2 regions of the Anaerobacillus sp. QJM3NY_32 genome follow, and region 1 is predicted to be linked to the other one. Evidence: riboswitches for the same ligand, from Rfam matches in the RefSeq annotation. Region 1 holds a riboswitch; the other holds the start of a gene.
What was found. A riboswitch is a leader RNA that binds a small molecule or an ion and turns the genes downstream of it on or off. The one in region 1 is predicted to bind cobalamin.

Region 2: another riboswitch for cobalamin. It lies ahead of AC0VYH_RS18340 (ribonucleoside-diphosphate reductase subunit alpha); the one in region 1 lies ahead of AC0VYH_RS02020 (acyl-CoA thioesterase).

What each region holds. Positions count from the first base shown of each region.
Region 1 covers NZ_CM149684.1:367,401-373,560, reverse strand. The annotation lists gene AC0VYH_RS02030 (LLM class flavin-dependent oxidoreductase) at 1-736, shown strand, start outside; gene AC0VYH_RS02025 (AI-2E family transporter) at 813-1,892, opposite strand; gene AC0VYH_RS02020 (acyl-CoA thioesterase) at 2,177-2,671, opposite strand; cobalamin riboswitch at 2,786-2,969, opposite strand; gene AC0VYH_RS02015 (DsbA family protein) at 3,143-3,808, opposite strand; gene AC0VYH_RS02010 (DoxX family protein) at 3,824-4,249, opposite strand; gene AC0VYH_RS02005 (threonine/serine exporter family protein) at 4,352-4,798, opposite strand; gene AC0VYH_RS02000 (threonine/serine exporter family protein) at 4,814-5,575, opposite strand; gene AC0VYH_RS01995 (IS1182 family transposase) at 5,783-6,160, opposite strand, start outside.
Region 2 covers NZ_CM149684.1:3,521,742-3,527,901, forward strand. The annotation lists gene AC0VYH_RS18340 (ribonucleoside-diphosphate reductase subunit alpha) at 1-2,161, opposite strand, end outside; cobalamin riboswitch at 2,316-2,491, opposite strand; gene AC0VYH_RS18345 (sensor histidine kinase) at 2,850-4,187, opposite strand; gene AC0VYH_RS18350 (response regulator transcription factor) at 4,159-4,845, opposite strand; gene AC0VYH_RS18355 (hypothetical protein) at 4,992-5,522, opposite strand; gene AC0VYH_RS18360 (mechanosensitive ion channel family protein) at 5,626-6,160, opposite strand, start outside.

The sequences.
Region 1 (6,160 bases):
GGCAGAGAATTTCCGACAACTAGAAGCTCTTCATCCAGGACGTGTTGACCTTGGAGTCGGCCGTTCACCCGGTGGTACAGCAAAAACACGATTAGCTTTAACAGATGGCATTAATAAAAGCTTGAATGAATTCCCACGTCAATTAGAAGAGCTCTCCCACTACTTGACTGACTCTATGCCGAGAGGACACGAGTTTGCCGGCATAAAAGCAGCTCCTCAAACCGACTCACCCCCTTCTCTTTGGCTATTAGGTATGGGTGAGAATAGTGCTAAAAAAGCAGCAGAATTGGGCATTGGCTATGTCTTTGGGCATTTTATTAAACCTGATCGAGGTAAAAACGCCCTCCAAACTTACTATCAACTGTTCCAACCTACTTATTATAGTCCTTCTCCTTCAGCTATTATTGCCCTATTCGTCGTATGTGGAGAAACTGACGAAGAGGCGGAAGAACTTGCTTTAAGTCAGGATCTCTGGCTTCTGCGAGTAGAAAAAGGTCTTGATAGTCGAGTGCCATCCATTGACGAAGCTAAACAGCACCGTTATACAGTAACGGAAGAAGAACGAATAAAAAATAATCGAAAACGAATGATAATCGGATCTAGAGAAACAGTAAAGAAGAAAATCGACGAATTAGCCGAACACTATCAAACTGAAGAATTCATGGTTCTCACAAACATACATGATTTTGATGAGCGAAGAAAATCATATGAGCGTCTTGCACATATTTATTTATAAGGCGATTACTCAACATGTTTTTAGGTGTTACTCAAATAAAAGCCCCTACTTCTCAATGAAGTAGGGGCTTTTACCGTTATTCAGTTAATTCGGATCGATGCCGTATTCGATAAAATTCATAGAAATTCTTAACGATGACCTTAATGACGGAGTAAAGTGGAATAGCAATCAGCATCCCAATGAACCCATATAAAGCCGCTGCTACAATTAGTAGTAAAATGATGGTTAAAGGGTGTATGTTTAACCTTTTACCTAAGACAACAGGCGCTACCAGGTTTCCTTCTAACTGTTGAACAACTATCGTAATAATAATCACATACAAGGCTAACATCGGTTCTTGTGTTAAAGCGACAACCAGAGCAGGTATCACACCAATAATTGGTCCGAAAAATGGGACCACTGCTGTGATCATCACAAATAGTCCTAATATTAATGCATAAGGTAGTCCAATGATTAAATAACCAACATACATTAGGACACCGTCTACGATTGCTACAATAATTTGTCCGATAATATAGGCCGATAAAGTTTTATCAACCTTATGAAGGATCTGTTCTCCTTCACCCTGATGTTTATTTGGAATAAATCTTAGGAGAAATGGGCTTAATTTATGATCATCTTTAAGAAAATAGAATAAGACAAAAGGTACGATTACAAGGACTGTCGTAGCACTTGTTAATGCACTCACAACCTGCATAATATGATCACCGAGGCTTTGCGTTAAATTACCTAAATAGCTCGTTGCTTTTTGTTGAAGGTTTTCTACAGAAAGCATCCCCATATCATTTTTCTCCATCATTTTCTCAGCTTCTTTTGCTGATTCTTTCAGCTTCTCAGGCAACTCCTTCGAAAACTCTGAAACCTGACTCTGAATCGGATTTGCTAGAAAAGTGAATCCAGTATAGAGGATACCCGCAATCCCTATAAACACAATTAAAATCGCGACAATATCTGATACAAATGGAATCTTTTTTAATAACTTAACAATAGGCTTGATTGCATAATACAAAAAACCAGCAATTAGTACTGGATAAAACAATGTACCTATAATTGTTTTCACCGGTTTCAATAAATCTAATTCTGTCAAAAAGAAAAAACAGATTAATAATAGAATAATACCTGTTATATACTTGAAGAAATCATGTCTAATCCACATTGGCCGTCTCCTTTGTTTTTATTCATTTCACTCTCATCCCTATACCACTCAACACTCTTTTACTAACTTGATTTCCACAAAAAGTTTCCGATTCCAGGGGATCTAAAAAGGAACCTCTCTCGTAAATATTGTTTCTATAAGAGTGAGGGGTGATTCCCTCTCCAATCAGCTAAATATGGTTTTAAATACAAAACTACCATCTTTTAGGAATGAACCAAAATATAACGATAAAATGTCTCACGACTAACAAAAGAGAGCCGGAATACTCCAGCCCTCTTTTCTGGTTATAACAACGTTAGGATTCCCCCTAGATTCTTGCTTGTTTCTTTACGATCTAATCTTGTTTGAGCTCTTTTTTGGGCTAGCTCGTTAAGCTGCTTTTCCCCTTCAGTTTCCGGCTGAATTCCAGGTACTTTCATTGGTCTACCGTCGAGAAGGGCTACAAACGTAATAAAACACGTCGCTGCTATACGATTGGCACCCGTTAAAAGGTGTTCGGCGTTTACTTTCACAAAAACTTCCATTGAGCTTTTACCTGTCCATATGACAAAAGCTTCATAATGAATCGAATCCTCTTCCGTTATAGGATGTAAAAACTCCACCGTATCCATAGACACTGTCACGCATTCTAGACGAGAATGCCTTGTCGCCGCGATTGATGCTAGCATATCCATATCGGCAAGGAGTTTACCCCCAAATAATGTTCCATGGCTGTTAAGGTCAGGCGGAAAAATACGGCTGCTCTTATACACTCTTGATTCGCTTACATTCTTTTTCATATCATCTCTCCTTTTCTAAACAATAAAAAATGCATACTCTTTTCATAAGAGCATGCATAACAAATAGACTTTTCCCAGTCTTCTCCGTTACACCCCCCTATCGTCCGTAGGTCAATCAGTGCTTTAGAAAAGGCAGGTCTCCTGGCTTGAAGCTTTGTTGAACGAATGCCCCTTCCCTATCATTGATAAGTGGGGTAACGCACCGTCCTTACTTCTTACAGTGGCGGGACCGCATTGGATTTTCACCAATTTCCCTATTAAGTACTGGAATCAGTACACCTTTTCCATTTTATTCAATTGTACTTCTCTATTCTTCATGCCGGGGATCCAAAAGTCAATACCATTCGTTAATCAAACGTTTGTTTAACTATTTATACCTTAAACAAACGTTTATTTAATGATTTTTCCGCCTGCAGAGGAACCAATTAATTAGAATGCAACAAAAAAAAGACGCCTTCACAGCGCCTTTATTTATTCGTCGGTTGAATCCTCAACCATTTGTTTTAATTCAGATAAACTAGTTCCGTCAAAACGCTTACCATCTACAAATAAGGTAGGCGTTTCTGAAACATTCTTTTTATTTGCATAAGCAAGGTCAGCTTCTACTCGTTTCTCACCTGCACCACTCTTATAGGCTTTAACAACTCTGTCCGTTTCTTCTTCACTAACTAGACCACTAAGGGTTTTCGTTAAGAAAGATTCAGTTAAAACATCTTTCGTCTCAGATCCTTTTTTATGTTTGTCATACAGAACATGATGAAATTGCCAAAATACATCATTACCTAATTCTTGATAAACAACCTCAGCAAATTCAGCAGCCCTCGTGGAATCTTTATAGAGGAACGGATAATGGACAAAGTAAAATTTTGCTTTCTCAGTTGCTAATAATTCCTCTTGGATTTTTGGAAGCAAAGATTCATTAAAGGATTGACATGAAGAGCATTTATAATCACCAAATTGCACAATTTCAACTGGCGCTGTTTCCTCACCCAAGTGCGGTTGAGAATCTAATTTAAATCCTTTTGTATTTGCAAATGGATGAAACAGAAAGTTAATAAACAAAAATAGAATAACGAGTCCCGCAAATAATAATAACCATCTGGCACCCGGTTTTAACTTCTTTTTTGGTTTAGCCATTCAGTCACTTCCTCTTTAATCCTTTGTTACTTTCTCCTGATCGATCTTAAACGACCAACCTTTTCTCTTAAGGTATGTTGAAAGACTATATGGACCGCCGCCTCCTAGAAATAAAGACACTGACATAGCTAGAAAAGCAATGTCTAGTTCATAACCGCCCAGCATTCCAGTTGATCTCTTTACAAAGAGAAGAGCTCCTAATAAAATCATGGAAAACAGTACGCTGACAATTCGCGTTCCTAAGCCGAGAATCATCAAAACTCCTCCAGTTAACTCAACTATAGCCACAACATAAGCAAGAAAACCAGAAATACCGATTGTCTCAAAAAAAGCTACTGTATTCGTGATCCCTTCAGAAAACTTTAAAAAACCATGAGCAAAAAAAAGCATACCTACGACCAATCGAATTGTTAACAACCCGAGATGGGGATAGGTTTTCATTATTGATCCTCCCCAGATACTAACATTATTTGACACCGTTCGACACAGTTATCCAACTAAACGTTATCATAATGAATGCCTACATTGCAAAAGGATGAAGACCTATTTCTGCCCCCTTGCGAGTGTGGAATGCCGTATGATTTGATTGATCACTTCCGAAAATACTAACCCTACTGCAATGGATCCCGATATCATAAATGCTCTGGCTGCAAGGTTAATGGCACTATTGTAATCATTTTGAACGAAATTCCTCATCGCATCGTAAGCCAGACCACCTGGAACAAGCGGAATAATCCCCGCTACACTAAATATAATGACTGGTGTCCGATACACCTTTGCAAAAACCTGACTAATAACAGCGATGACAAATGAGGCTGTTACAGTGGCGATGACAGCATCAATACCTGATGCCTCCATTCCGTAATAAATCATCCAGCCACACATGCCAACAAACCCGCCTTTAATAAGGGAGGATTTAGGAGCGTTAAATAATAATCCAAACGCTGCACTTGCCACAAAGCTCGTCAAAACCTGAGCAATAATTGTCATAATTGTCCTCCCTTTCTATAAAAATGATACAACAAGGGCAATGCCTGCTCCAATCGCAAATGCGGTAAGAAAGGCTTCTGCGCCTTTAGATAGGCCAGATATTAAATGCCCCGCCATTAAATCCCTTACAGCATTCGTGATTAATAGACCAGGAACAAGTGGCATCACTGAACCAATAATAATTTTATCAAGTTGCCCACCGATTCCAGTAGACACAAAAAGGACAGCGAGTAATCCTATGACAAATGAAGCAAGGAACTCTGAGAAGAATTTTATCGGTACAAGGCGGTTAAATAGTGAAACACTATAAAAGCCACCTCCCCCTGCAAGAACTGCCGGAAGAAAATCTCCCCACTCCCCTTGAAACATAATTAGAAAACAACCGCTTGCAATCGCAGCAGCAACTAACTGCTTAGGAAATGTATACCGCTCGGTCATTTTATCCAATTGGTCAAGCTCTTCATAAGCTTCCTTAATCGAAAGACCACCGCTGCTAATTCTCCTCGATATACTATTTACCTTCGTTACTTTATCTAAATCCGTCGTGCGCTCTGAAATGCGCATCAACTGTGTTTTGGAAGGTTCAGGACCTTCTAAAGAGAAAATAATCCCAGTAGGGGTTACGTAACTATTCGAATGCGTTGCCCCATAAGCGTCCGCAATTCTAGTCATCGTATCTTCTACACGGTAAGTTTCACCGCCATTTTGCAGCATTACCTTTCCAGCCAAAAGGCATACTTGAATAATGTCATAGGCATAACTCGTTTGATTTTCCATACGTCGCTCCTGACAACCGTGAAGTATTCATTGTTCGTTGTTTCTTAGTTTATATGAACCTACTTATGTTTATCAAATGTAATATAAAAAGAAGACGATCATTTTGATTGTCACTTTAACAAAAAGGCTATGTTAGCTTATACTGTTGATTCCCGATTTTAGGCTCATTAATATAGCCAAAAAAAATGAGGCTGGGACATAAATAGCCTAAATTACTGAAAAAAAGGTCCCGTTCATCGGTTTTTGATGAACGGGACCTTTTTTGGCGTGTTTGTTCCTATTCTTTTTAGCTTTGTCGGTAATCATGGCGGTGTACTTTCTCAAGTTCACCGCCATGAGCGCAAAGCCTAATTCATTTTTGACTTTTTCTTTGCCCCTAACGGACATTCGAGTAAAACCCAAATTAGCCTTCAGAAATCCAAAAACTGGTTCTACGTCAATTTTCCGTTGACCGTAGATTTTTCCCGTTTTTTCTTCTGAAAGCAGTTCTCGAATGATTTTCTTTTGCTCTTCCCATTGGGCATTATAATAGATCTTGCGATTGTTCCCTTCCTGCGCTTTGGTACACTGCGAACGAAGAGGACA
Region 2 (6,160 bases), 1.2 Mb from region 1:
AGTAGGTTGTTTTCAACCCTTTTCTCCAAGCTGTCATATGAATGTTCAATAAGTCCTTCGCTTTTACCGTACTTTGCACATAGATATTAAACGATATTGATTGGTCCACATGACGCTGTCTGGCTGCATTCTGCTCAATACTCCAAAGCTGATCAATGTGATAAGCCGATTTGTAATACCAGGTCGTTTCAGGTGAAAGATCAGGCGCTGTAACAGGAATTTTGTAGTTCTTCTTTTCTTCAGAGTATTCTTTTTGGAAAATCGGATCGATTGATGCTGTAGATCCAGCTATTAAACTTGTTGAACTGTTAGGGGCAACCGCTAAAAGATAGGCATTTCTGACACCATTCGTTTGGACCCTTTCCTTAAGGGACTGCCATTTTTCACTAACGTAACCTCGTTGCTTAAAGTACTCCCCATTTTGCCAATCAGAGCCTTCAAAGAGAGAGTAGCTTCCTTTTTCAACGGCAAGCTCATGACTTGCCTGTATCGTTAAATAATTGATTGTTTCATATAGTTCGTCCGCATAGTCTGCCGCTTCCTGACTTTCCCAGACAATCTCTTTTTTCGCAAGGAGGTGATGCCAACCAAACGTTCCAAGACCAATGCTTCTATACTTCTCATTCGTTAACTGGGCTTGAGGCACTTCGATCGTATTAATATCGATCACGTTATCCAGCATTCTTACCTGAATTGGAATTAATCGCTCTAGTGCATTAGCTGCAACCGCACGCCCAAGATTAATACTTGATAGATTACAAACGACATAGTCACCAGGCGTTTTCGTAATGATAATTTTACCGTCTTTCGTGATTTCCTCTTCAACAGTCGTTGCACTCATATTTTGCATAATTTCCGTACAAAGATTGGAAGCATAGATCATACCAGCATGCTTATTCGGATTCGCTCGATTCACCGTATCTCGATAGAACATATAAGGCGTCCCAGTTTCCAATTGTGATTTCATAACTCGCTTCATAATCTCAATCGCCGGCACGGTTTTTCTTGAAAGTTCAGGATGGTTCACACATTTCCTATATTTCATACGAAACTCTCCTGATCCTTTTTCTTTGTCATAAGCATCTTCAAGAGAGAACCCCATCACCTGACGGACTTCATGCGGATCAAATAAATACCAGTCTCCACGGTCTTCCACTGTTTCCATAAAGATATCTGGAATACAAAGACCCGTGAAAAGATCATGTGTCCTCATTCGTTCGTCTCCGTTATTAAGCTTGGCATCAAGAAATTCGAAAACGTCTTTATGCCAGACATCAAGATATACAGCAACAGCACCTTGACGCTGTCCTAGCTGGTCTACGCTCACAGCTGTATTGTTTAACTGCTTCATCCATGGTAAAACCCCAGATGAATTTCCTTTAAATCCTTTAATATCACTCCCACGAGAACGAATTTTCCCGAGATATGCTCCAATTCCTCCTCCATTTTTCGAAACGGTCGCTACATCTGTATTGCTGTCATAGATTCCTCTAAGACTGTCATCCACCGTATCGATAAAGCATGAGCTTAGTTGTCCATAGCTTTTCCCTGCATTTGAAAGAGTAGGAGTTGCTACTGTCATATATAAATTAGATAGCGCCCAATACGCTTCTTCAATCAGATTTAACCTCTTATCTTTTGGTTCATTTACCATGAGCGTCATAGCAATGACTAGAAAGCGCTCTTGAGGTAATTCATACACATTCTTATCATGATCTGTAGCTAGATAGCGGTCTGCGAGCGTTCGTAGTCCGATGTATGTAAACAAACGATCTCTTGATGGCTCGATTAATTTAGCAACATGCTCTACTTCATTCTTGGAATAAGACTGAAGGAGTGCCTTGTTATAAATCCCTTCATCTGTCAGCTTTTGTAGAAGGCGATAGAAGCTTCCCCCACCATATACCTCTTTCTCAGTTCGATGTGAAAGAGACTTACGATAGAGCGAACGAAGATGAAAAGCTGCTGCCACATAAGTCCAGTCAGGTTCTGTTGCGCTAATTCGTTCAAGGGCATTTAAAACTAGAATATTACCAACCTCTTCTTGCGTTGATTCTTCTGAAATACCATCAATTGTTTTTTCAATAAAACTCTCACTAGCAAGTAACGGGTACTCATCTAGGAGCGTTCTTACTTCCTCTATCATTTTTGTTACTGTCATTTCTGCTACAGTACTCATATACCTCTCTCCTTTATCCATCCAAAATAAAAAGCTCACTCTCGGAAGAGTGAGCCTGGAGAAAACGACAACGTATAAATGAACGTACTCGTACATTTACCCTGCCATTTCTCACCCTCAACCCCCGAAGAATAGAAACGTTTTTGACTATACGGCAGGTCTACTGGCTTGTGCTTCTTCCTTGGCAAGCCTTCCCGGAATTAACTCCAGTGGCTTCTTGCCTTGTCCACACGACAGTTGCGAGGACAGCTCCGGATTCAGACCGGATTCCCTATTAAGTCGTTATACGACACCGCATACTCAATTATTTAATTACGTACAATTTACACCATATATAGTATCTGAAACACTTGATAGTTACTAAATATTGATAACCTCATCTTACATGATGCTTTAATTTAGCACAAGCTTTATTGTTACATTGACTTCGATTTATTTCAACTCTAAAGACACTCACCTATCACTTTCAACATGCTCATGCATATATTGTTGATAACTAAAAAAGTTTCCTAAAGGAAAGAAAGGTGAGTATGATGAAAAGATTATCTTCGGTTAATTTTAAGAAATTGGCTGGCTATACACAACTCTGTCAGAAATTTGGTATTTTGAGTGAACAAGAAAGCAAAGAAATTCTACAAAAGTTAAGTGAGCATAAAACATAAAGTTCTAACTACGATTGAAAAGGAAGCGAGATCACGATCCTTCCTCCCTTTTTATTGTCTTCGGCGTAAATGTTACCATTATGCTTTTCTACTATTGTTTTCGTAATCGATAGACCAATGCCAGAACCTGATTTGTCACCTGTATAGAATCGTTCAAAAACGCGCTGTGGATTCTCGCCAAAGCCTTTACCATCATCTTCAACCTCAATATAAACTTGACCATTATCTTGGTGGACATGTACTTCTATAACGGACGAAGCGAATCGAAGGGCATTACCGAATATATTCATAAAAGCTTGCTTCATTTTATCACTGTCCATCTTAACGTCTATGGCATGATCAGTGTCATACCTTACCTCTATTTGCCGTTGATGTGCAAGTGGTTTTACCGCAGTGATGACTTCCATCAACACGTGATGAAGATCGACTACTTCATAAGTAAAAGATTCATCTACTGTTTCTAACCTAGTTAAATAAGAAATGTCCTGCACGATCTTTTTTAAACGCTGCGTTTCTTTCACGATTACTTCAAGACTATACTCGACGTCCTCTCCTACGATTACTTCATCTAGAATCCCTTCCGCATTCCCTTGAATGGCCATTAGAGGTGTTTTTAATTCATGAGACGCATTTTGAAGGAATTCCTTCTGATCAAAATCATTTTTTCGAAGTTGCTCCGTTAGTTCTTGAAACGTCTTAGCAAGTTCATTGATTTCATCCTTTGTTTTAAGCGTCAACGGGGGTTGTTCCTTGCGCATCGTAAATTCCCTCATGTGGTTGGCAAGTAATCGAATTGGCCCCGCTATTCCTTTCTGCATAATAGCAGCAAGGAGCACGGCAACAGCAGCAGATACTAAAAGACTAACAGCCTGTGATTGCTGAATAATCCGATTGAAACCTTCAAGACTTTCTACCTTCGTAAATAGCACAATACTGCCAACTTGCTCTCGTGAAAGACTAATTGGCACTTCCTCTGTAACGTATAATTTTCCTTTGTTTTCTTCATAATCAATTCGAACTACTTCATCGACATTCGAATAAATTGCCTTCTCGTTTGCATTATAAATTATAAATTGAGATGAGATTAAATTGCCTGCCATTTCAATTCTTCTGCGATCAAGTAACCCATTAGGTGAATTTTCGCCCTTCCACTGTCGATCTTCGAGCATTTGACTAATTTGCAATCCCTCTTTTTGCAGCTGTTCTCTCGTTTCGCGCACAAGATATTCTTGAAACAAATATTGAAATGAAATAGTAGTAATAAGCAGAATAACAACAATAAGAACGATATAACTAAGAAACAATTTGGTACCGATATTAACCTTCTTCATCGATTTTATAGCCATACCCCCAGACTGTCGCAATCTTCGCTTGCGCATTTGCATCTGACATCTTTTTACGTAGCCTTTTCACAAGGTCATCAATAATCCTGCCATCACCTACATATTGATAACCCCAAATGGCTTCAATTAATCTCTCTCTTGTAAACGGTTGTCCTGAATGTTGGAGGAGATAGGCGAGCACATCGTACTCTTTCGGCGTTAAAGCCATTTCTTCCTCATTCACTAATAACAGTCTTTTTTTCTTATTTAAACGTACGTTCTGAACAGTGATTTCTTGTGAAGAATGGTTTTTCTCTAGGCGATTCATCCGTTTGAATAGATTCTTAATACGCACAACAAGTTCTCTAGGGCTAAAAGGTTTCGTTAAGTAATCATCAGCACCAAGTTCAAGGCCTAGTATCCGATCAAGCTCTTCATCTCTTGCGGAAACAACGATAACGGGAATGTAAGAATACTTTCTTAACCGTCGAAGGAGTTCAAGTCCATCAACATTTGGCATCATAATATCTAATACTAATAAATCGGGTTCAATTGTTTCTAGAGCACTTAACACTTCTGCCCCATCTGTAAAGGTTGAGACAATAAACCCTTCTTTTTTTAAATACTTCTCTAAAATATCACGTATATTTTGTTCATCATCTATCACAAAAACGTGCTGCATCTCTCTCAACTCCGTTCCCTTTTCACATCTTAGACGAAATGTGCTTTTCATACTCTTTATATTATCCTAGCCTTATCTGACAGTAAATCAGCCGCATGTCTTCAAGACATACGAAAGAGATAGGGGGCCCCTATCTCTCGCTAAGATTAGCTAAGTTTTTCAATCAGCTGATCAAGTATATCATTTTTTTGTTTCACAATTTCTTGAGCCTGCTCTCGCTTGGCTTCCATCTCTTCGCGCATTTCTTCTCTTGCGGCTTTCTCTTCGTCGGTTAACTCTGGACGCTCTCCACTCTCTTCAAGTTCCTGCTTCTTAGACTCTCTCTCTTCATGAGCAGCCTGTGCTTCATCATGCATCGCATCAAGCTGTGAGTTTAGATCAGCAAGCTCTTTCTGAAGCTCATCGACACCTTCAACACTAGAAGCATCCTGATCAAGCAAAAGGTCGATTAATTGATCTTTTTTCTCAGCAGTTGCCATTTTCAGTTCGCGATCTAGAGAGCGGTCTTCGAAGTGACCTCTTTTCCCATGATGTCCTCTAGGACCTGCCATCTCCTGGGTTTGCCCTACTGTTTGCTCTTCTATTTCAGTTGACTCGTCATCTGCCGCATTAACATTTGCTCCAGCTATCCCCCCAGCTAAAACCATAGAGGCAACACCAATCATCCATTTGTTCATCTTCATCAATCTCCCTTCATAGGTATGTTCTTACAATACCTATTATGGACAACAACTTACGAAGAAATTTGTAAGAATGATGTGAAAATGATGTGAGTTTGCTTTATCTCTTTTTTAATTGGTCGATCACTTTAGCATCCAAACTACGTACATGCAAATCACGCTGTGGAAACGGTATCTCAACGTTGTGATCTGCAAGAATTCGGTTAATGCGGAAGTTTAAATTACTCTTCGTTTCTACCGCTGCTTTTGGTGACGAGATCCAAATGAATAGTTGAAAATCAAGTGATGAATCACCAAAACCAAGGAAATTCACAAAAGGAGGAGGAGTCTCAAGCACATACATGGAATTTTCTTTCTCTTCCACAGCTACTTGAAGCAATAGCGATCTCACAAGCTCCACATCTGAACCGTATGCCACCCCTATTGGTAAAACGAGGCGCAATCTTGAGTCTCCATAAGAGTGGTTCACAACCTGCTCTTCGATAAAATACGAATTTGGCATAATAATCCGTTCATTGTCTAGTGTTCGAATAATCGTGGCACGCATGTTAATTTTTTCAATGTCTCCAATAACATCGTTTATGATCACTCGATCACCTACTTTAATTGGTCTTTCAAATAAAATAATTAAACCA